3 regions of the Williamsia herbipolensis genome follow, and region 1 is predicted to be linked to each of the others. Evidence: predicted binding sites of a transcription regulator. Region 1 holds the regulator's gene; each other region holds the start of a gene.
The links. The regulator LexA, encoded in region 1, represses DNA repair genes until DNA is damaged. The targets are predictions, from matches to a motif close to CGAACANNTGTTCG.
Positions count from the first base shown of each region.

Region 2: a site for LexA is predicted at 5,823-5,836, ahead of OG579_RS08735 (HNH endonuclease signature motif containing protein). Genes of this name have one in related genera too.
Region 3: a site for LexA is predicted at 6,426-6,439, ahead of OG579_RS07305 (HNH endonuclease signature motif containing protein). Genes of this name have one in related genera too.

Region 1 covers NZ_CP108021.1:275,977-284,140, forward strand. Annotated here, with positions in the region: gene OG579_RS01230 (1-phosphofructokinase family hexose kinase) at 87-1,061, opposite strand; gene OG579_RS01235 (DeoR/GlpR family DNA-binding transcription regulator) at 1,058-1,825, opposite strand; gene OG579_RS01240 (phosphoenolpyruvate--protein phosphotransferase) at 2,021-3,760, shown strand; gene OG579_RS01245 (SDR family NAD(P)-dependent oxidoreductase) at 3,783-4,646, opposite strand; gene lexA (transcriptional repressor LexA) at 4,731-5,411, opposite strand; gene OG579_RS01255 (LysM peptidoglycan-binding domain-containing protein) at 5,614-6,105, shown strand; gene nrdR (transcriptional regulator NrdR) at 6,229-6,729, shown strand; gene hrpA (ATP-dependent RNA helicase HrpA) at 6,667-8,164, opposite strand, start outside.
Region 2 covers NZ_CP108021.1:1,949,678-1,957,841, reverse strand. Annotated here, with positions in the region: gene OG579_RS08760 (primary-amine oxidase) at 1-1,102, opposite strand, end outside; gene OG579_RS08755 (aminobutyraldehyde dehydrogenase) at 1,183-2,586, opposite strand; gene OG579_RS08750 (PucR family transcriptional regulator) at 2,746-4,278, shown strand; gene OG579_RS08745 (GNAT family N-acetyltransferase) at 4,343-5,077, shown strand; gene OG579_RS08740 (HIT domain-containing protein) at 5,262-5,642, shown strand; gene OG579_RS08735 (HNH endonuclease signature motif containing protein) at 5,845-7,149, shown strand; gene OG579_RS08730 (SDR family oxidoreductase) at 7,224-8,021, shown strand.
Region 3 covers NZ_CP108021.1:1,558,140-1,566,303, forward strand. Annotated here, with positions in the region: gene OG579_RS07275 (sugar transferase) at 1-1,309, shown strand, start outside; gene OG579_RS07280 (competence/damage-inducible protein A) at 1,374-2,654, shown strand; gene OG579_RS07285 (DUF4878 domain-containing protein) at 2,717-3,229, shown strand; gene OG579_RS07290 (heme/hemin ABC transporter substrate-binding protein) at 3,235-4,278, shown strand; gene OG579_RS07295 (FecCD family ABC transporter permease) at 4,350-5,369, shown strand; gene OG579_RS07300 (heme ABC transporter ATP-binding protein) at 5,366-6,163, shown strand; gene OG579_RS07305 (HNH endonuclease signature motif containing protein) at 6,479-8,029, shown strand.

The DNA of each region.
Region 1 (8,164 bases):
GGTGGGAGCCTCCACGGTGGAGGCTGGTCGACTTCTGGTTGTTCGGTGAAGCGGGTGGTCGGGTCAGGGGATGCGGCGCGAGGGCCTCACACCGCGTGGGGTGTCGCCACCTCGCTCACGCGCACCGCGGACAGTGCGAGGTCGGTGGGTCGGGGTGGTTGGGTGCCGGCGAGCCCCGCCGCCGCCGATCCGTAGGCGACGGCGCGACGCAGGGCGTCGGCCGGGGCGGCGTCGTCGAGAGTGGCGAGCAGGTAACCCGCGAGGGTTGCGTCACCGGCCCCGACGGTGCTCACGGGGATCATCGGCGGGGGCGTGGCGCGCCAGGCGCCGGTCTCGGTCACCAGCATCGCGCCGGCCGCACCCAACGTCGCGAGGACGGCACAGCCGGCGAGGTCGTGCAGGGCGCGCGCCGCGTCGTGGGTGGGACCGAAGTCGCCGGCGTCGGCCGCCTGTTCCAGCGCGGCGAGATCGGCGCCGGTGATCTCGCACAGCTCCTCGCTGTTGGGCTTGATCAGATCCACCGACACCGCGGGCATGGCGGCGCGCACGGCGGTCAACGGCGACCCGGAGGTGTCCACCGCGACCCGGCAGGGCATCGACGACAGCCGGTCGGCGAGGTCGGCGTACCAGTCGTCGGGCACGCCCGGCGGGAGCGATCCACACAGGGCCACCCAGGTCGCGGTCGAGGCGGAGTCCAGGACCAGGCGGGTCATCTCGGCGAGCTCGGCCGCTGACATCACCGCGCCGGGAAGGTTGAGCTTGGTCGTGGTGCCGTCGGGTTCGGTGATGGTCAGATTGCTGCGGACGTCGACGGCGACATCGACGGTGCGGTGGACGAGCCCCACGGCGTCGAGTCCCACGAGCAGCGGATCGCCGGAGCGTGCGGGCAGAATTGCGGTGGTCGCCGCGCCGGCCATCTGCACGGCGCGGGAGACGTTGACGCCCTTCCCCCCGGGCTCGACACGCGCGTCGGCGGCGCGGATGACCGATCCGCGGACCAGTTCGCCGGGGAGCACGATGGTGCGGTCGACGCTGGGATTGGCGGTGACGGTGACGATCATGCGATCACGACCTCGACACCGCGCGCGGACAGCTGCGCGGAGAAGCTCGGGTCGATGCCGTCGTCGGTGATGAGGACGTCGACCTCATCGAGGCCGGCGAAGCGCGTCATGTCCTCGGCGCCGAGCTTGGAGGAATCCGCCAACACGACAACACGATTGGCGGCGGCGATCATCGCCGACTTCACCGCACCCTCGTCGGGGTCGGGTGTCGACAGCCCGTGGCGTTCGGTGATGCCGTTGGTGCCGATGAACGCGACATCGACGCGGAACGAGGCGAGTGCGGTGATGGGGGCGGGTCCGACCGCGGCCTGGGTGAGCCCGCGGATGCGACCGCCGAGGAAGTGCAGTTGCGCGCCCGGGTGATCGGCCACCGACGCGGCGACGGGCAGAGAGTTGGTGAACACGGTGAGCGAGCGATCGCGCGGCAGCCGGGCGGCGGCCTGCACGGTGGTGGTGCCGGCGTCGATCACGAGGCTGCCGCCGTCGGACGGCACGAAGCGACACGCGGCCGTGCCGATGCGCTCCTTCTCGTCGGGATGGGCATCGGCGCGCTCGGCGACGCCGAGTTCGGTGACCCGCACGGCGTCGACCGGGACGGCGCCGCCGTGCACGCGACGCAGGAATCCGGCCCGCTCGAGCGAGGCGAGATCGCGACGCACGGTCTCGCTGGTGACATCGAATTCCTCGGCCAGCGCGGTCACCGACGCGCGACCGTGGGCGAGTACCTGGTCGGCGATGGCCTGCTGTCGCTCTTCGGCGTACACGCGTCCCCGTTTCGGTTGGAATGTGTGGCTTTGGATGTTGATATTGTTGTGTTTACGCCTGGATGTGTTGACAAGTCAAGCTTTTCTTGTAATTTGAGTCACACAACAGCACCGCAATGACAATCACCTCGTCGAGAGTCCACATCGGACGCCGCGGCGGATGATCGGCCGACAGCAACGATCGATAGGCACCCCATGGCTCCCCACGCGACAGCGAACGACCTCTCCACGGAGGACGTGTCCAGCTCCACCGATCCCGCCGCCCCCACGGTCCTCACCGGCACACCGGTCGTGTCCGGCGTGGCCTTCGCGCCGGTGATGTGGCCGGGTGAGCGGCCGGCCCTGCCGGGCCCGGGGACCCCACCGGCCGACGCCGAGGCCGAGTGCGCGCGCTTCGTCGCCGCGGCGGCGGCCGTGGCCGACCGGTTGCGCGCCCGTGCCTCCGCGGGCACCGGAGTGGCCTCGGAGGTCCTCTCGGCGACGGCGGCCCTCGCACAGGACCGCGGCTGGATCTCCTCGGCGGAGAAGCTCATCCGCGCCGGGTCACCGGCACCGAACGCCGCGGTCGACGCCACCGAACAGTTCGTCGCCATGTTCACCAAGCTCGGCGGCCTCATGGCCGAGCGGGTGACCGACCTGCTCGACGTGCGCGACCGTGTGCTCGCCGAACTCGCCGGTGACCCGGAACCCGGACTGGCCCAGCCGGACCACGAGGTCATCCTCTTTGCCGACGACCTCGCCCCGGCCGACACCTCCGGGCTCGACCCTGCCCTCGTGCTGGGCCTCGCCACGCGTCTGGGCGGCCCGACCAGCCACACCGCGATCATCGCCCGCCAGTTGGGGATTCCGTGTGTCGTCGCCGTCGGTGCGCTGACCTCGGTCGCCGCGGGGACGCCGGTGATGCTCGACGGCGAGGCCGGCACCGTCACCGTCGGTCCCGACGCCGAGACCGCCCGCACCGCCGTCGCCCGGTCTCGCGACGCCGCGGAGTTGGTGTCGCGCTGGAGCGGGCCGGGGCGCACCGCCGACGGCCTCGACGTATCGATCCTCGCCAACGTCCAGGACGGTGCATCCGCCCGCTCGGCGACCGACTTCCCGGTCCAGGGCATCGGGCTGTTCCGTACCGAGTTGGCCTTCCTCGACCGCGCGAAGGAGCCCGACGCCGCCGAGCAGACCGCGCTCTACCGCGAGGTCATCGAGGCGTTCGTCCCCTCCGCCGGGCAACCCGACGCGAAGATCGTGATCCGCACCCTCGACGCCGGCTCCGACAAGCCGCTCCTGTTCGCCGACAACGGAACCGAGGCCAACCCCGCTCTCGGTGTGCGCGGTCTGCGGGTGGCGTTCGGCAACCCGGGTCTGCTCGACCGGCAGCTCGACGCGATCGCGGCCGCCGCCGAGGCCACCGGCTCGTCCCCGTGGGTGATGGCCCCGATGGTGGCCACCGCGACCGAGGCGCGCGACTTCGCGGCGAAGGTGCGTGCCCGCGGCCTGGTCGCCGGGGTGATGATCGAGATCCCCTCGGCCGCCCTGCTCGCGCCGTCGATCCTCGCCGAGGTCGACTTCGTGTCGATCGGCACCAACGACCTCACGCAGTACACGATGGCGGCCGACCGCATGTCCGCCGAACTGGCCTACCTCACCGACCCGTGGCAGCCAGCCGTCCTCGCGCTGATCAACATGGTCGCCTCAGCGGGTTCGGCGACCGGCAAGTCCGTCGGCGTGTGCGGTGAGGCCGCCGCCGACCCGTTGCTCGCCTGCGTGCTGGTGGGCATGGGGGTCACGTCACTGTCGAGCGCACCCGCGGCCGCGGCGGGGGTGGGTGCGGCGCTGGGTCAGGTGACCACGGCGCAGTGCCGGGCCGCGGCGCAGGCGGCGCTGGCGACTGCGGATCCGGCAGATGCACGGGCCGCCGCGGCGGCGCCACTGCACGCCTGACGGCGACGAGGGTCGATCGGGTTCACCGCCGGTGAGCTCGGTCCTCCACCTCACGCACGAGGCCGATCATGGTCGGATCACGGTGCAGGGCGGCATCCGACAGCGGGTTGACGATCCCGCGCAGTGCGGCGACGGGGATCCACCGGCGTGGCACCTGGATGCGCGGTGACCGGGCCTCGATCCCGTCGGCGACCGCCAGGCCGACCCGTCGGGGTTTGATCGGCGTGAGCAGGGGACGCGGGAAGGCCCGCTTGATCAGCGCGGTGGCCAGTTCGTCCTTGCCGAAGGCGACGTCGGCGATGGGGGTCGCGACCCATCCGGGGTAGAGCACCCCGGCCGTCGCACCGTGGGCCGCGAGCTCGCTGCGCAACGCGCGTCCGATCTGTTCGACGGCGGCTTTCGACGCCGCGTAGGGCGCGTTCACCATCCCGTTGAGATAGGCGTACGTCGACGAGGTGACGAGGACGTGGCCCCGGGAGTCGATGATGTGGGGCAGTGCCGCCCGCACCGTGTTCCACACGCCCATCAGGTTGACGCCGATGACGCGCTCGAACACGCCGTCGGCCACGCTGGCCACGGTGTCGGCCGAATCTCCGCTGGAGATACCGGCGTTGGCGAACACCACGTCGATCCGTCCCCACCGCGCAACGGCGCGATCGACTGCGTCGGACAGGTCAGCGGGGACCGTGACGTCGGCGCGTGCCGCGAGCACGCGGTCGGGATCGAGTCCGCGGACGGCGTCGTCGACCGCCGCCTGGGAGAGGTCGAGTGAGACCACCCGGGCACCGCGGCGATGCACCTCACGGACGACCTCTCGCCCGATGCCGCCGGCGGCGCCGGTCACGACGACCACCGCCCCGTCGAGGACCAATCGCTGCGCGCCCATCACTTCTCCTGTCGTCCGCCGAACGGGGAACTCAGTGTGACACGCGGCGTGGTCAGATGGGATCTGCGGGGTGCGTGCGGTCGATCAGAGGCGGCGCATGACGGTGACGACCTTGCCGAGGATGGCCGCCTCGTCACCCGGGATGGGCTCGAACTGCGGGTTGTGGGGCATCAGCCACACGTGTCCGCCGGTGCGCTTGAAGGTCTTCACCGTGGCCTCGCCGTCGATCATCGCCGCGACGATGTCGCCGTTGTCGGCGACGTTCTGCTGGCGGACGACCACCCAGTCGCCGTCGCAGATGGCGGCGTCGATCATCGACTCGCCGACCACCCGGAGCAGGAAGAGCGCGCCGTCGCCGACGAGTTCGCGGGGGAGTGGGAAGACCTCCTCGACGGCCTCCTCGGCGAGGATGGGCCCGCCGGCCGCGATCCGACCGAGGACCGGGACGAAGGTCGGGGTCGGCAGCGAGAGTGCATCCGACCCGCCGCCGTCACCGGGATCGGCGTCCTGGACGTTCACCGCGCGGGGGCGGTTCGCGTCGCGCTTGAGGAAGCCCTTGCGCTCCAGGGTGCGGAGCTGATGGGCGACCGACGACGTGGAGTTGAGGCCGACCGCGTCCCCGATCTCGCGGATGCTCGGGGGATAACCGCGCTCGCGGACCGACGCACGGATGACCTCGAGGACCTTCGCCTGCCGAGGCGTCAGATCGGCCTCGCTGATCGGGCCGTCGGCGAAGTCGGTGGTGGTGACGGTGGTGTCGGACACGGTGTCCCTCCTGTCGCGGCCCGCTCCCGACCGGTCTGTTCGAACGGTTCGGACGACGCGCGGACCTGCTGTCACCTGGGACAGTAGTGCAGCAGATAACAACTTTCAAACATTTGTTCGACCGTGTCGGGACATTGTCGGAGGTGCGTGATACAAATCGAACACACGTTCACTCGAACGTCTGGTCGATGAGGAGCACGTCATGAATCAGACTCTCACGCGTCACAGCAGCACCACCGGCTACGCGGGTCACCGGCCCGCCGGAGCCACGGTCGAGCGCGCGCCGCGTCCGGCGCCGCGCCCCGTGCCCGCACGGCGCCGCCCCTCGGGTCGGCCGGTCGCGGCACGCCCCGCGGGCGTCGTGTGCGCCGACGGACGCCGCCACGCACCGGTGTCGCGCCGTCCCGCCCCCATCGGATGGGGCGCGGCCATCGTCGCCGGCATCGCCCTCGCGATCGCGGTGTGGTCGGTCGTCATCGGTGGGGCGGCCGCCACCGAGTCGACCGCCGCGCCGATCTCCGGCACCTCCGTGGTCCACGTCCGCGGCGGGGAGTCGTTGGGCGAGCTCGCGCAGCGCGTCGCCCCGGATCGGTCGACGTCTGCGGTCGTCGCCGACATCAGGGAGCTCAACCACATGAGCGGATCGGCCCTCACCGCCGGCCAACCGCTGCTCGCGCCGCTCTACCGGAACTGACCGGTGTGTGACGGTCGACCCGGGTCGGTATCCTCGCGACCGTGGGTCCACATCGGACCCTGTGACGCCCCGGGGTCCGTCCTCGACGCGCGTCGCCCGCGGATCAGGTTCGAGGACACGTCGATGCACTGCCCCTTCTGCAAGCACGAGGACACCCGAGTGGTCGACTCGCGTGTTGCCGACGAGGGACAGGCCATCCGCCGCCGCCGTTCGTGCTCGAACTGCGGCCGTCGGTTCACCACGGTGGAGAGCGCGGTGCTCGCCGTCGTGAAGCGCAACGGGGTGACCGAGCCGTTCAGCCGCGAGAAGGTGATGCTCGGCGTCCGTCGCGCCTGCCAGGGCCGCGCCGTCGACGAGGACCGGTTGCGGCTCCTGGCCCAGCAGGTCGAGGACGCCGTCCGTGCCTCGGGTTCGGCCGAGATCCCCAGCAACGAGGTGGGATTGGCGATCCTCGGGCCGCTGCGTGAACTCGACGAGGTCGCCTACCTGCGCTTCGCCTCGGTCTACCGGTCGTTCGAGTCCGTCGACGACTTCCAGCGCGAGATCGACGACCTGCGGTCGTCACCGTCGCGCGCCGCCACCGCCTCCGTCGGCTCCGCGGGCGAGACCGTCGATCGCACGTAGGATCCGCTGCTCCGACACCGGGTAGGCGGGCCGGATGCGCTCGGCGAACAGCCCGATGCGCAGTTCCTCCACCATCCAGTGGATCTGCTCCCCGAGCGTGATACGCCGTGCCGGCGTCGCTCTCTCGACCACCTCGGCCCACCTGTCGAGGACGCGGTCCAACGATTCCATCGCCCGGGCGTCGGTTGCCGCCGCGGCGGGTAGGCGCGCCGATCGCACGAGGATGGCGTCGAGATACACCGCGACACGCGCGCGATGCTCGGCGTCGGTGGCGGCGATGAACCCGTCGAACACGAGATCGTCGAGTTGGCGCGTGATGTCGGCGACGGCAGCACCCGAGCGGAGGCGGTCGAGTTCCGCCCGTATCGGAGCGACGCGGGTCAGCACGTCGGCCGCTGTCGCGAGGGCGGCGCGGGCGACCGCCGGGGTGTCACGGGCGACGGACGCCCGGAGCGCTGCGAATGCGGCGGGGTCGCGCACCGAGCCGGTCGACCCCGTGAGATCGCCGATGGCCGCCCGTGTGCAGTCGCGCAGCAGGTCCTCGGTCGAGCGGTAGGGACTCTGCGACAACGCCAACCGCGCCGCGACGGGGAGGCCGCCGGTGGCCGAGGGCTTGAGGACGGGGATCGAGATCTCGAGCAGTCGTCGGATGGCCCGATGGGTCTGCAGGTCGGCCTCGGCCGCGGTGGTCGCGACCGCCCGCACGACACCGCCGTCGACCACCAGCAGGCACGGGTGGCTCGTGACCTGCTGACCGGCGACGGTCTCCACGATCGACGGTGCGATGGTCCCGATGGTGGCGGCCGTCCACTCGGTGATCGGCGGTGGCGCCGGTGCGGCGGACGCACCGCTCCGGGACGTCGAGGCACCACGCCGCGGCGCCGCGGGTGCCGGTCCCCCCACGGCGTCGCGCAGCTCGGCGAGCGACTCGGCGGTGGCGACCACCGATCCGTCCTCGGCGACCGCGGCATAGGTCATGCGCAGGTGGCGGGGCAACGTGGTCGGGTCGAAATCGTTCGGCGACACCGCGACACCGGTCTGGCGACTCACCTCACGCGCCAGACCGACGGCGACCGGTTCGCTGCGCGGGGTGAGTGCGGCCATGGCCGCAGCCCCGACATCGGCGGCGGGACCGAGCCGTCGGCGCACGGATTTGGGGAGGCTCCGCACCATCGCCACGGCCAGCTCGGTGCGCAGTCCGGGGACCAGCCAGTCGAAGCCCGACGGACGGACGCGCGGTAGCAGGGCGAGGGGGATGTGGACGGTGACCCCGTCCCGTTCGGCGCCGGGCGAGAACTGGTAGGTCAGATCGAGGTATGCCTCGCCCTGCTGCCACCGGTCGGGGAACTCCGTCGCCGAGACCGCGTCGGTGTCGGCGACCGTGTCGGGGGTGAGGTCGAGCAGTTCGGGGTCCGCTCGGCGCGCGGACTTCCAC
Region 2 (8,164 bases), 1.7 Mb from region 1:
CGTCGTGGTCGACGTGCTTCCACAGCACCGCGTCGTCCTCTTCGTGGATGCAGATCGCGTTGGTGATCGTGTACGGCTCACCGGCGCTGTCGTGCAGGGTCGCATCGAGATATCGGATCTCGCCGAGGCAGTCGCATCCCAGTTCCAGGGACGTGGTCATGAACCCCAGTCCCCACTCGCCGATGTCGAACGCTGTGCGCCGGTAGTGGTCCTCGCAGTGATCGCGGTAGGGGACCATCATCTCCGCGAACGACATGCGGTGCGCGACCGACCGTTCGCGGTCGCCGTCGCGGTGGGTGACGGTGTGCAGCGTCATGCCCTCGCGGTGGTTGAAGCCGACGCGTAACGACCAGTTCTGCCACTGCAGCAGGTTGCCGTCGAGGGTGAACGACGGCCCCTCGGGCTGGGTGATCTCCAACGGTTTCAGGGGTTCTCGCCGCGACTGGGCCCGGACACGCTCGGGGATCAGCGACGGCACGTACTCGCCCATCACCTCCGGCGGGTCGATCGCCCCGTCGGGTCCGTCGAACGAATCCTCGATGCGCAACAGTTCCATCGTGTTCACGTCGATCACGCAGTGCAGCCCCGACACCGGGTGCGCATACGGGTTCGCGCCGGGCTCCGACCGCAGCCAGGTGTCCGACCAGCCGAGTCGGCGGTCGGCGTACTCGGGCGGCGCCACCGCGGCACCGTAGGTCCAGGTGTCCATGAACACCAGGTCGAGATCGGTGATCCCACGCCGGGCCAGAGCGGCGACCACATCGGGGTGCGCACGCAGGACGCGATCGCATTCCTCGAACTCGTCGACGGTGAAGTTGGCCTGCACGCCGGGGATGTGTTCGAACGATTCGACGCGGCCGTCGGTCAGCGACACCACGGCCTTGTGCGTGGCGTTGCGTGCCGATTCCAGCAGCGTGACGAGCGCCCGCCGGGGCGGCACGGTGCCGTTCGACTCGAACGCGGAGAGCTCGGGTTTGCTCGGCTCGGCCATCTCGATGGAGCAGTAGCGCCACCCCGGTCCCACGCCGTGCGCTGCGGCGAGAATGTCTGTCACCGAACGGAACTCGTCGGTGTCGAGCGGATCGAGCGGGTGCTGCGTCACGAGAGGTCTGCTCCTGGTGTGGGAGGAAAACACGCCTGCGCGGCCGGGTTACGACCGCGCAGGCGGGGTTCTGGGCGGTCCTACTCGACCGAGCTCATCACATGTTTGATGCGCGTGTAGTCCTCCACGCCGTAACCGGAGAGGTCTTTGCCGTAGCCGGAGTTCTTGAACCCGCCGTGGGGCATCTCGGCGACCAGCGGGATGTGGCAGTTGATCCACACGCAGCCGAAATCGAGAGCGGTCGACATGCGGGTGGCGGTGGCGTGGTCGGTGGTCCACACGCTCGAGGCCAGGCCGTAGTCGACACCGTTGGCGAGGTCGATCGCGTGCGATTCGTCGGTGAACGACTGCACCGTCACCACCGGGCCGAACGTCTCCTGCTGCACCAGGTCGTCGTCCTGGTGGACGCCGGTGATGACCGTCGGTTCGACGAAAAACCCCTTGTCGCCTTTGCGTTTGCCGCCGATGGCGACGGTGGCGTGGGGTGGGACGGAGTCGAGGATCGAGGTGACCTTGCCGAAGTGGTTGACGTTGTTCAGCGGGGGCACGGTGACATCGGCGGTGTAGGCGACGAGTTTGTCGACGAAGGCGTCGTGGATCGACTCGTGCACCAGGATGCGGGTGACGGCGGTGCAATCCTGACCGGCGTTGAAGAACGCGGCGTCGGCGATCGGCGCCACGGACTTCTCGAGGTCGGCGTCGGCGAACACCACCGCGGGCGCCTTGCCGCCGAGTTCGAGATGCGCGCGCTTGAGGTTCTTCGCCGCGGCCACCGCGACGGCGATGCCGGCGCGGACCGACCCGGTGATGGCGACCATGGCCGGCGTCGGATGGCTCACCACCGCGGCACCGGTCTCACCGTTGCCCAGGACGACGTTGAGGACACCGTCCGGGAGGATGCCCTTGGTGATCTCGGCGAGCACCAGCGTGCTTTCGGGGGTGGTGTCGCTCGGCTTGAGCACGATCGTGTTGCCCGCGGCGAGGGCGGGGCCGATCTTCCACAGCGCCATCATCAGCGGGTAGTTCCAGGGTGTCACCTGACCGACCACGCCGACCGGTTCGCGACGCACGTGGGAGGTGAAGCCCTCCATGTACTGGCCCGCCGACTTGCCCTCCAGCATGCGGGCGGCGCCGGCGAAGAACCGGATCTGATCGGCGCCGACGGTCACCTCCTCGTCGGCGATCTGCTGGTCGGGCTGTCCGGTGTTGCGCGCCTGGGCGGCGACGATCCGATCGGAGTTGGCCTCGATGGCATCGGCGAGCCGCAGCAGCGCCTTCTGCCGCGTCGAGGGGGTGGTGGTGCCCCACGAGGCGAACGCGGCCTTCGCCGCCGCCATCGCCGCATCGACATCGGCCTCACCGGAGATGGGGGAGCGGGCCACGACGGACTCGTCGATCGGGTTCACCACGTCGATGACGTCGGTGCCCGTCGCATCGACGAACTCCCCGTTGATCCAGTTCCTCAGCACGGTCGGTGTGGTCATGCGGGTGGCTGCCTCCTGCGGCGACGGTGGGTGGCTTGTCGATCAGTGTTTCCCGTGTGGGTGGTGGGGTGTCCCTGACAGTCTGTCCACACACCACCGTCCCGAGTGGACGAAACGGAGTACCGTCACGGTGTCCGCGCAGTTCGAAGGGGTGATCCGATGGCGACGACGGTCGGCTGGCTCCTCGATCAACGCGCTCTCGACCTGCGATCGTGCACCGGCAGCCTCGGCCTCGACCGTCCGATCGACTGCGCCCTGACCTCCGAGCTTGTCGACGCCGCCGACTGGTTGTCGGGCGGGGAGCTGTTGCTGACCACGGGGATGCGGCTGCCTGACGACCGCGACGGCCGCACGCGATATCTCGCGAGCCTCGCCGAGGCCGGTGTCGCGGCGATCGGTTTCGGGACCGGGCTCGGCTACGACACCGTGCCCGACGACCTCGTCGAGATCGGCGCCGATCTCGGCCTGCCGGTGCTCGAGGTGCCCCTGCCCGTCCCGTTCTCCGCCATCGCGCGCACCCTGCTCGACCGTGTCGCCGACGATCGCTACGCGCAGTTCACCCGGGCGGCGCGTAGCCAGCCGGCGATGACGCGGGCTGTCATCGCCGGTGGTGTCCCTGCACTCGCCGGCGAGCTCGCCGCCGCACTCGACCACACCGTGGTGGTGATCGATCGCGACGGCCGCGTCGTGTGCAGTCGCCCACGTGCGGCCGATCCGGTCGCGATGACGCACGTGCGCCGTGCCCTCGGACCCGACCACTGGCGTTCGCGCGCGGCCTCGGCGACGGGTGTGACCATCACCGACGACCACACCATCACCGTGCAGCGCATCAGCTCCGGCGGAGCGGTGGTCGGGCATCTCGCGGTGATCGGCGACCGGCCGCTCGGTGATCTGCAGCGTGTACTGGTCGGCCACGCGTCGTCGTTGATCACCCTGCAGCACAACGGTGCCGGTGATGTGGCCGCCGAACGGGCGCAGCTGCACGCCGACGTCCTGGGGTTCGCGATACGCGGGGACACCCTTCCCGCGACCGCCGAGACCATGCTCCTGCGTGCAGCCGACGACGACGGTCTCGTACGGGTGGTCGTGTTCGAGTTCCGCTCGTCGACGGTGGCCGCCGACGCGGTGGGTCAGCTCGCGTCGGCGCTCGAGCAGAGGTGGCGCCCGGTGTTCTGTGCGCGGGACGGTCGGGAGGTGGTGGTGCTGCTGCGCGGCGACGACGACACCACGACCGCGCAGTCGCTCGCCGCGGGTCTGCGGATGCGGGCCGGTCTCGGTGACCCGGTCGCCCTGTGCGACATCGCCGCATCGACCGGGCAGGCCCGCCAGGCCGCACGTGCCGCCGTCGACGGCGAGGTGGTCGACCTGGTGACGACGCGATCGGTGCTCGCGATCGACGGTGTCCAGGACGGCCTGCGCGGACTCCACGACATCCGGCTGCGACCGCTGCTCGAGGTGCGTGCCGCCGGCGGTGCCGACCTGGTCACCACGCTGCGCCGCTACCTCGAGGCCAACGGCCACTGGGAGTCAGCCGCCGCGGCCATCGGTGTGCACCGACACACGTTGCGACAGCGGGTCTCCCGGATCGAGGGACTCCTCGGTGTCGATCTCGCCGACGCCCGCACCCGCGCCGAGCTGCTGCTCATCCTCCTCAGCGGTGACCGACCGCCCGCCGGACGAGAATCACGCTGATCGCAACGGTGGGCACAGGTCACCGGGGTTCCTAGCGTGACATCGTGCAGGACAGGGGTATCCGGTGACCGCGGACGCCGCGCCGGCGACGACGATCGTCGACGACGCGACGATCCACCCGCTCGACGATCCCGTCCGCTCATCGCTCCGCGGCGAACACGCACGTTTCGCCGAGTGGTCCGGGCGGATCGCCCGATACGACGACGAGGTCGCGGCCTTCGTGGGGCACCCGCCCGAGTTCGACGATCAGGACTGGACAGACCTGGCTGCACTGGTCGGCCCGTCCACACGGGTCGCGCTGCGGGGTCCGTACGTTCCGCCACCGGGATGGGAGGTTCTCGGCGAGTTCGGGTCGGTACAGCTCGAGGGTGCGGGGCTCGAGGTCGCGCCCGACCCCGAGGCCGTCGTCCTCACCGGCGACCACGTGCCCGCGATGCTCGACCTCGTCGCCCGGACCGAACCTGGCCCGTTCCGGACACGCACCATCGAGATGGGCACCTACCTCGGATTCCTGCACGACGGCCATCTGGTCGCCCTGGCCGGAGAGCGCATGCACCCCCACGGCTGGACCGAGATCAGTGCCGTCTGCACCGATCCGAGGTTCCGCCGCGGCGGTCTGAGCACCCGACTCGTCCGGGCCGTCGGCCACGGCATCCGGTCGCGCGGTGAGATCCCGTTCCTGCACGCCCGCGCCGACAACCACGACGCCATCCGTCTCTACGAGTCGCTGGGGTTCACGCTCCGCAAGCGCTCGGTGCTCACGGCGGTGCGGACGCCCGCCGGTCGTGCGCGCGGATGACGTCGATCGAGAACGCCGCCGCCTCCGGGGTGTACGAGTCGGTGGCCGATGCGATCGGGCACACACCGTCGCGACCGTGCGCAGCGGGCGCGAGTGATCGAGATCGGTGACGCTTCCCGGTTCTGATCCCACTGCGTGTGCGATCTGCGACAAGCGCCGGGGTGTCGGGTCTTTGAGCTGCCCGGTGATCTACAGCGACGAACAGGTTGTGGTCACGCATCGGCTGTCCCCGACTGACGGAATGTACGTTCCGGGTTACCTCGTCATCGAGACGCGACGGCACGCAGCCGGGCTGCCGTCGCTGGTCGAGTCGGAGGTGGCGGCCGTCGCGCGAGCTGCGTGGCGCATGTCGTGCGCGCTCGAACGAGAGCTGCACCCGCAGTTCGTCTTCTCCCTGATCGCCGGACGTAGTGTGGCGCACGTTCACCAGCATGTCTTCGTCCGGCCCCGGGGCACGCCGGACACCGTTGCTTGGACCGACGTGGATTCGTGGTCCGAACGTCCGCGGGTCACCGCGGCAGAGCTGGTCTCGCTCTGTGATCGGCTGCGATCGCATTCCCCCTGATCCTCGGCGGTCCCCGTCGAGGCCGAGCTGTCCGGTCGCCGGTTCTCGGCTGTGGACAACTCCTGCTGCGTAGCCAGTGTTGTCAGAGGAGGGGTGTAGCGTGTCTCGCCCTGTGGGCTGAAGAATCGAAATACACTCACGCTCAACAACATTCACCACAATTAATGGTTGCACACTGTTCGAACGTGTGTACGATAGAGGCATGAGTCGGGGGACACTGACCGAGATCGCCAACGAATTGGTCGATCAGTTCGGCTGCAGGGAAACAATTGTCGACGACGTCGACGAACTGATCGTCGATGGCATCCGGGGTGCTGTCGCGCTGCGAGCGGTCGCCGACGACCTGCTCGCACGTCTGAGTGATCAGGCCGAACGTGCCGGTACTGCCAAACGCGCCGGCATGAGGTTACGGGAGCTGTTGTGCGCCAATGGTGTCGCGTCCGCTGTTGCGGCGAGGGTGATCCGTCTCGGGCGTGCCATCGCTGTGCTGCCGGGCCTCGCTCGGCACAGTCGCGATGCCACCCTGTCAGCTGAACATCTCGATGCTGTCGCCCGCGGGGTTTCACATGTCGTCGGGCGGACCGGTGAGACGATCGACTCCGAGGCCATCGGCGAGGTGGAACGCAGTCTGATCGGATACGCAGTCGCCGGCAGTACGCCAGTCGAGATCACCGATCGGGCCCGGGCAGCGGCAATCGAGATGCGTGCCGAGAATCCCGACGACGACCCGGATCGGATACCGGCCGCTGAGGACACCACCCTCAACGAGCTCGGCTGGAACACCGGTGGCGACGGGCGCCTGCGCGGCGAATTCGACCTCGATACGCTGACCGCCGAACGGTTGATCACCGCCCTCGACACCGCATCACGCCCCCGCCCCGAGCCCGACGGCTCCGACGATCCACGACCGGTCGCACGCCGCCGCGCCGACGCGTTCGCACAGCTACTGGAGGTCGGGACCCGCGGACTCGGTCCCGACGCCCTGTCCGGGGCGCCACGCACCGAAATCCTCGTGACCATCCCCGTCCACGCCGACGTCGACGCTGCGACTGTGACCGCAGGTACCGCTTCGTTGACGTGGATGGGGCCAATCACCGAGCTGTCCGCGAAACTGCTGTCCTGCGACGCTCGGGTGACCGGCGTCGGAGTTGACCTCAACGGCGCGCCAGTGTCGGTGACGGCACCCGAGCCGCGGCTGTTCACCGGAGCTGCCCGCAGAGTCGTGCTCCTGCGCGACCGCTGCTGCATCAAATGCGGGGCACCCGCCTCGTGGTGCGACGTCCACCACATCATTCATTTTGCCGATGGTGGACCGACCGCCGTCGACAACGGATGTCTCCTGTGCCGCTCCTGTCACACCGCGGTCCACCACGACGGCTGGGACATCGTCATGGGCACCGACCGCCACCCCTGGCTGATCCCACCCGCCGGCGTCGACCCACACCGGAAGCCGCTACCCGCCTACAACAGAAGAACATTGACCGTGATGGAACCGACCGCGGCATAGCGCCGTCATAGAACCAACGCCCCGCCCACCCACGGGAGCGGCACGAACATTGACAACTCCATAGTGTGAGACCCATGGATCTGCAGCTGAACGGTAAGCGAGCGATCGTCACAGGTGGAAGTCGCGGAATTGGTCGGGCCATCGCGCGAACGCTCGCGGCAGAGGGCGCGAGCGTCGTGATCGCATCGCGTGGTCGGGAGGCACTCGACGCCGCGGCGACCGAACTGACCGAGCAGACCGGCGGTCGCGTCATCGGCATCACCGTCGACACGGGTGGTCAGGAGTCGGTCGACCGTCTGGTGGAACGAACCGTCGCCGAACTCGGAGGCGTCGACATCCTCGTCAACTCCGCCGCGACCCCGTGGAGCTCGGGCAAGCCCACCGACTTCGACTCGATCACCGATGACGTGGTGCGCGAAGAGGTCGAGATCAAGGTCCTCGGCTACCTGCGCACCGCACGTGCAGTCTCTCCGCACCTCATCGAGCAGGGGTGGGGTCGCATCATCAACATCAGTGGACTCGGCGCGCGGCAGGCGAACTCGATCGCCCAGACGATTCGCAACGTGAGTGTGTCCGCGCTGACCAAGAACCTCGCCGATGAACTGGGGCCGCACGGAGTCAACGTCACCGTGGTCCATCCGGGTCTGACCAGAACCGAACGACTCGAGGCCAGGCTCGCGGAACGGTCGGAGCGCGAGGGTGTTCCACTCGCGGACCTCGAGGCGGAGTTGGCGACGAACTCGATACGACGCGTCGTCGACGCTTCCGAGGTGGCCGATGTCGTCGCGTTCCTCGCGTCGCCGCGCAGCATCGCGATCACGGGCGACGCCATCGCGGCCGGTGGAGGCGTGCCGGGGCCCGTCTACTACTGACGTCGAGGCCGGCGCCCGCGCCGCTCGAATCGCGGTGGTTGGAAATATCGCGGTGCATCCGGTCCGCACGTACGTTTCTCCCCAGTCCTGAATGGAGAAACAACGACGTGACCGCTGTAATACCCGGTGACACTTCGCGTTCG
Region 3 (8,164 bases), 1.3 Mb from region 1:
GGACCAGCACCCACCGCTGTGGTCGGTGTGGCTGTTCGTCCCCACGATGATCATGACGTTCGCGCTGCAGCAGATGTACCGCAAACAGCTGCGCCGCAACTTCCTCGACGAGCTCCCCCGTGTGCAGACCACCCTGGCCGTCGCCGCGGTCCTCACCCTCGGCTTCATCGTCACGTTCCTCACGCAGGCCTCCCAGACCGGCGTCACGACGACGAAGGTGTGGGCCTGCGCGGTCGTGCTCGTCACCGGCGGTCGTTTCGCGCGCGTCGTGATCCAACGCAATCTGCGCATCCGGCACGGGTCCCTCGCACCGACTCTCGTCGTCGGCGACGGACTGATCGCACACCAACTCATCCAACGCATGCGCGACATGCCCGAGTACGGCCTGCGGCCGGTGGGGATCCTCGCCGCGACCCCACTGCGGCTCACCGCAGACGTCGCGACGGAGGAACCCGACTCCTACGGCGTGCCCCGACTCGGCCCTCCGCAGGCCATCGCCGATGCGATCGCGGCGACACATGCCGAGGAGGTCGTCGTCGCGGCCGAGGACATCGACGACGCAGAACTCGCCCGCGTCGTCCGCGCGGCGCACCGACGCGGTATCCGGGCGTGGGTGCTGCCCCGCGCGCACGACGCCGTCGGGGCCCGGGCACGCATCGATCATCTCGGCGGCGTGCCCCTGCTGATCCTTCCCCGCGTCAACCCTCGCAGTTGGCAGTTCGCGGTGAAGCACACCGTCGATCGCGTGGCCGCGACACTCGGACTCCTCCTCATCTCCCCGCTCTTCCTCACCCTGATGCTGCTGGTCAAGCTGAGCTCACCCGGACCGATCTTCTTCTCACAGGACCGCGTGGGGCGCAACGGAAAGGTGTTCGGCTGCCTCAAGTTCCGATCGATGCGCCCACCGACCGAGGCCGACGCCGCGTTCGAGCTCACCGCCGGTGCCGCGCCGGGCGGGATCGAGGGTGTCGACCGACGGACCAAGATCGGCAGGATCATGCGATCGACGTCGATGGACGAACTGCCCCAGCTGATCAACGTCGCGCTCGGGGACATGAGCCTCGTCGGCCCCCGTCCCGAACGCCCCGAGTTCGTCGAACTGTTCGACATGCAGATCCGCCGCTACGGTGAACGCCACCGCGTGAAGGCCGGCGTCACCGGATGGGCTCAGGTCCACGGCCTGCGGGGCCAGACCTCCATCGCCGACCGCGCGGAGTGGGACAACTATTACATCGAGAACTGGTCGGTCCTGCTCGACCTCAAGATCCTCGCCCTCACCGTGTTGACCTTCCTGCATCGCGCGGAGTGACATCGCCCTGGCCGGACGGGAACGCCGGCGATCGGTCCGGTCCCACCCCGTAGGCTCGGCAATCGTGAGTGTGCGCGCAGGAATCGTGGTGACCGGGACCGAGGTGCTGACCGGACGGGTGGCCGACGCGAACGGTCCGTGGCTGGCGGGACGGTTGGGTGACGCGGGCATCGAACTGGCCCACATCACCGTCTGCGGCGACCGACCCGCCGACATGGAGGCGCAACTGCGGTTCCTCGCCGACGACGGTGTCGACCTGATCCTCACCAGCGGCGGACTCGGTCCCACCGCCGACGACCTGACCGTCGAGATCGTCGCCCGCTTCACCGGACGCGAACTCGTGCTCGACACCGCGCTCGAGGAGACCATCAGCGCCATCGTGAACCGTTGGATGGCGGCGCGCGGTGACACGACCGGACTCGATTCCGTCGCCGCGGCGACGCGCAAACAGGCGATGATCCCCGCCGGCGCGCAGTGGGTCACCCCGACCGGCACCGCTCCCGGCGTCGTCGTCTCCGGCACCGACACCCTCCCGACCGTGGTGGTGCTGCCCGGTCCGCCGCCGGAACTGCAGGCGATGTGGCCCGCGGTCGTCGAGGTGCCCGCCGTGGCCGCGATCCTGGCCTCGGCCCCGCAGCAGCGCCAGGAGACCGTCCGCATGATCGGCGTCCCCGAGTCCGAGCTCGCCGTCACGTTGCGGACCGCCGAGTCGACCATCTCCGGGTTCGACCGCCTCGAGATCACCACGTGCCTGCGCCGCGCCGAACTCGAGATCGTCACCCGCATCGACACCGGCGCCGATGACGCCTACGCCGCGCTGCTCGACCTGCTGCGGGCCGAACACGGTCGCGCGATCTTCTCCGTCGACGGGTCCACCGTCGACGACCAGGTCGCCGGGCTGCTCTCGGGCCGCCTCATCGCCACGGCCGAATCGTGCACCGCGGGACTGGTCGCCGGGCGCCTCACCGATCGCGCGGGGTCCTCGGCGTACGTGGTCGGCGGCGCCGTCGCCTACTCCAACGAGATCAAGACCGATGTCCTCGGCGTCGACGCAGACCTCATCGCCGCACACGGCGCGGTGTCCGAACAGGTCGCCGCGGCCATGGCGACCGGCGCGCTGCGGCGCTTCGGCGCCGACACCGCGATCTCGACCACCGGCATCGCCGGACCCGGGGGCGGTACGCCCGAGAAGCCGGTCGGCACCGTGTGTTTCGGGATCGCGCTGGGTGACGGCACCGTGGTGACCCGCACCCTCGTGCTCCCGGGGTCACGTGCCGACGTGCGCGACCGCTCCACCAGTGTCGCCCTGCATCTCCTCCGGCAGGTGCTCACCGCGCAGCCCTGATCAGTCGGGATGGTCGAGAGGTTAGTATTGCCTTACTCGACATCGGACAGGGAGCGAAACACATGCAGATCCGGAGACTCGCGATCGGTGCCGTCATCGCCGGAGCGGTGGTGATCGGTGCGACCGCCTGCGGCAGCGACGACTCGTCGACCACCGCGTCGAGCAGCGTGGCCGCGACCACGTCGGCGAGCAGCACGGGGTCCGGTACGACCGCGCAGGCGCCGGCCGATCTCGACGCCGCCGCGGCCCAGCAGATCCTGCGCACCGTCGTCGACCCGGCCAGTTCTCCCGAACAGGTTGCCGGACTCGTCGATTCGACCGATCCCGCGATCGGGCAGAAGCTCAACGGATTCGCCCAGGGCGCGAGCGCCGGCGGTTACACCCCGAGCGTGTTCACCGTGACCTCGGTCGCTGCCGACGGCACCGACAAGGCCACCGCCACGGTGTCGGTCGCCAGCCCGCACACACCGGCCCCGGTCGCGATCCCCTACGGCTACACCAAGTCCGGCGGGGCCTGGAAGCTTTCGTCGTCTGCGGTGACCGCACTGCTGAGCATGGCGAGCGGGCCACGCTGACGACGATGTCGAGGCGGGCCGCCGCCTCGATCCTCGTACTGACGGTCGTCGTGGCGACGGCCATCGGTGCGTGCTCCACCGCACCGCTCGACGTCGGGTCATCGGATACGTCGCCGACGTCGGTGCCGCTGCCCGACGGTCCGCGCACCGCACGGCTGCCCTCGGCCGATCCGATCCCGGTGTCGCCCACGCCGACCCCGCAACTGCCCGTCACCGTGACCACCGCCGACAACCGGCGCGTGACGATCACCGACGTCAGTCGGATCGTTGCCCTCGACCGCTACGGGACGTACGGCACGGCGGTGTTCGCGCTCGGGCTCGGTCGCAACCTGGTGGGCCGCGACATCGCGACGAAGTTCCCTGCGGCCGCATCGATCCCGGTGGTGACCACCGGCGGCACCGACGCGAACGCCGAGGCGATCATCGCCCTGCGACCCACCGTGGTGCTGACCGACGCGTCGCTGCCGTCGGCGAACGTGCTGACCGGTCAGCTCACCGCCGCGGGGATCCCCGTGGTCACCGGGAGCGCCGGACGCACCGTCGCCGGGACCGACGCACAGCTGCGAGCGGTCGCGACCGCGCTCGGGATCCCCGCGGCCGGTGACGCTCTCGTCGCCCGCACCGACTCCCAGATCGCCGCGGCCCGCGCGATGGTCCCCCGCGACGCCGATCGGCCGCGGATCGCGTTCGTCTACGCCCGCGGTACGGGCCTGCTCATCCTGGGCGGCCCCGGCTCGGGCGCGGACTCCCTCATCGACACCGTCGGCGGACAGGACGCGGGCACCGCGGCCGGGCTCACCGACGCCTTCACCTCGCTCACGTCCGAGGGACTCATCAAGTCCCGACCCGATGTGCTGCTGATGATGACCGACGGACTGGCGTCGGTCGGGGGTGTCGACGGCCTCGAGAAGATCCCCGGGGTGAGCGAGACGCCGGCCGGCCGCGATCGACGCATCATCGACATGGACGATGGCGAACTGCTGTCGTTCGGGGCCCGCACGGGCGATGTGGCGGTGGCGCTCGCGCGCACCCTCTTCGGACGCCCGTGAGTCCCGCCCTCGCCGAGCGGCTGCGGACGATCCGCGACGGAGATCGCTCACCGAAGCTGCGGCGGATACCCCTGGTCGTCGTGGCACCGGTCGGTCTGACGATCCTCGCCGTCGCGGTCGTCGTCGCCGCGGGGATCGGGCAGAACCACATCCCGCCGCTGCAGGTGCTCGGTTCGCTGCTGCACCACCTTCACATCGCACTCGGCCCGCTGCCCGATCAAGTGGGTGAGAACACGCTGTGGAACGTCCGCCTGCCGCGAGTGATGTTGGCGCTGGTGGTCGGCGCCGCACTGGGCTGCGCGGGTGCGGTCCTGCAGGGCGTGTTCGCCAACCCGCTCGCCGAACCTGGGGTGATCGGGGTGTCGTCGGGTGCCGCTGCCGGCGCGTCGGGTGTCATCGCCGTGGGCGGGCTCGGGGTCGCCGGGTACGCGGTCGCCGGCGGCGCCTTCGCGGCCGGACTCCTCACGACCGGCATCGTGTATCTGCTGTCGCGATCCGCGGGACGGACCGAGGTCGTCACCCTGGTGCTGACGGGCATCGCGGTCAACGCCTTCGCCGGCGGGTTGATCGCGTTCTTCACGTTCTCCGCCAGCCCCACCGCGCGCGACCAGATCGTGTTCTGGCAGTTGGGAAGCCTGAACCGGGCGACGTGGGATCAGGTGTACCTGGTGGTCGGGCTCGTCGTGGTCGGCATCATCGCGTCGATGACGATCGCGCGGCGGATGGACCTGCTGGCCCTCGGCGAGTACTCGGCCCGGCACCTCGGTGTCGACGTCGAGGGGCTGCGGCGGGTCGCCGTCGTGATCGTCGCGGTGCTGACCGCGGCGGCGGTGTCGTTCTGCGGCATCATCCTGTTCGTCGGCCTCGTGATCCCGCACCTGATGCGCATCGTCGTCGGACCCGCACATCGCGTGCTGGTACCGGCCAGCGCCCTGGCCGGGGCGATCCTGCTGGTGCTCGCCGATCTCGCCGCGCGCACCCTCGTCGACTACGCAGATCTCCCGATCGGCATGCTGACCGCTCTCGTCGGCGGTCCGGTGTTCCTGCTGCTGTTGCGCCGCACCCGTTCCCGTCAGGGCGGGTGGGCATGACAGGCGCTGCGGCTGCCGTTCGCCCGCTGATCAGCGCGGAGTCGGTGTCGGTGAGCCGCGCCGGACGGCAGGTCCTGCACGGTGTGGATCTCGCGGTCGGGGCGGGCGAGGTGCTGTGCATCGTCGGCCCGAACGGGGCGGGGAAGTCGACCCTCCTCTCGGCGTTGGCCGGATCGGTGGACCTCGACGCGGGACACGTTGCACTGCAGGGCGACCCGATCGAGCGTCTGTCGACGCTCGAACAGGCGCGCCGTCGAGCGGTGCTTCCGCAGGACCACGTGGTGGGAGGCTCGTTCAGCTGTCGCGAGGTGGTGCAGATGGCACGGCACCCGTGGAACCGCACGCCGGCCAACGCCGACGACGAGACCGCGGTCGCCGAGGCCATGGCGCAGTGCGACGTCGTCGATTTCGCCGATCGGCCGTTCGCGACCCTGTCGGGCGGTGAACGTGCACGTGTCGCGCTGGCGCGAGTCCTCGCCCAGCAGACCCCGGTGCTCCTGCTCGATGAACCGACCGCGGCGCTCGACCCGCACTTCCAGGAGACCGTGATGGCCCTGGTCACCGCGCGCGCCGCCCGGGGGGACGCCGTCGTCGCGGTGGTCCACGACCTCACCATGGCCGCGGCCTACAGCGACACCGTCGTGGTGATCGCCGACGGACAGGTCGTCGCGAGCGGTCCACCCCGTACCACCCTCACCGCCGAACTCCTCACCACCACATACGGTCTCCCGATGACGGTCTCCCTCCTCGACGACCAGCAGGTGATCCTCCCCCACCGACCCCCGAAGCCGTAACGGTTGCGCTGACTGTGTAGAAACGGTCGCCGAGTGTGCCGCTCGTGCTGACTGTGTGGAAACGGCCGTCGAGTGCCTGACCCGCGGTTGCTGACTGTGTGGAAACGGTCGTCGAGTGTGCTGACAGCTCACCGCACGCCGACGACGAGACAACGCACACTCGGCGTCCGGCTTCCGCACCGTCAGCGGCAGGAGAACTCAACCACACACCCGAAATACACCCACGTTCAACATTATTCGCGACAATCAATCCCCCACTCCTCGAACACACGTGCTAGAATAAACGTACAGTCACACCTGGGGAGGGGGCAGCCGGTGAGCGATCTCGTGGCGAAATACGCTGCCCTGCAGGACCTCCTCGACGAGATCGCGAAAGAGACCGCAGACGCCCACGACGACGAGACCGTCGCACAACTGTCCATCACTCACGAAACCGTTGTCCGCCAGTTCGAGTCCATCGGCAATCGGCGGATTCTCGAGGTCTCCGACCGCGACGCCCACCGGACCGTGGGATGCGTGACCGTCACCGAGTTCCTCCAGACCAAACTACGGATCACCCACCCAAAGAAACGCCTTCAAGCCGTCCGAGCGTTGGAACCCATGCACGCGATGACCGGTGAGAAACTGCCACCGGTGTGCCCGAACACCGCTCGTGAACTCGCCGCCGGAACGGTCGGGCCCGATCACGTCTACGCGGTCCTCGACGTGATGAAGAAGATCCCGTCAGCCGTCGACCTGGAACAGCGGGCGCGGGCAGAGAAGGTCCTGGCCGAATTCGCGACGACGTTGACGCCGAAAGAGATCACCGCCGCCGGTGTGCGGATCCTGGCGCACCTCGATCCCGATGGACAACTGACCGATGACCGCGACCGCGCACGCAACCGGAAACTGAACCTCGGTTGCCAGGACTCGCAGTTGATGTCGACACTCACTGCGACATTGGATCCGATCACTCGCGCTCTGTTCGACGTGGTGTTGGCGAAATGGGCGGCGCCGGGGATGAACAACCCCGACGACGACCAGTCACCCAAAGGCGATCACGGCGATGCCGACCCGCAGTTGCTGAAAGAGGCAGCCGACCGGGACCATCGATCGCAGAGTCAGCGGAACCACGACGCGTTCAAGGCCCTCTTGGATGCCGCGGTCAACGGTGGCCTGCTCGGCGGCTCGCATCGTGGATTGCCGCCACAGATCATCGTCTCCATCACCGACGCACAGCTCCGGGAGCACGCAGGCGTCGCACGCACCGCCACCGGTTCTGACCTCCCGATCAGCGACGTCGTGAAACTCGCTGCCGACGCCCAGCCGCATCTCGCTGTGTTCAGTGACGTCACGAACGAACCGCTGTTCTTCGGCCGCAATCGTCGCCTCGCCTCACAGGCGCAACGGTTGATGGCCTTCGCGCAGTACAAGGGATGCAGCAAAGACGACTGCGGTGTTCCGTTCGCCCACACCGAAATGCATCACGCCGAAGCAGATTGGGCCGACGGCGGACTCACCGACTCGCCGCACATGGCACCCGCCTGTGGTCGCCACAATCGGGCCGTCGGCAGCGAACCGCACCAATGGTCGACGGAGAAGATCACCGACGGCCCCGACCGGGGACGGTATGGCTGGCGCCGCAACGCCGACCCGCCCGAGAGACTCCGCGCCAACCACGAACACCGGATCGACGAACTACTTCAGCAGCATTCGGCGAGCGACGACCCGTGCGCGGACCCGCCAGACATCGAAGAGCCACCGACGGTCCTCGGCATCGAACACCGGCTCGCCTGCATCGCGGTCGAGCGGCTCCCTCGTGCCCCGGAATTCGCTCAGCGATTCGACATCAGCTGGCCACAAAACATGGTCATCGACGCAGCCTGAACGAGGGTGCGCACTCCGACCGCGCCCGGTCGAGGTAACGAAACGCTCTCGGATCGGCTCAGCTTTGGTCACTGACACGGTGATGTCGTGTGACTGGTGTGACTATTGCGTTCGTTCGAGAAGGTTGTGGCCTGC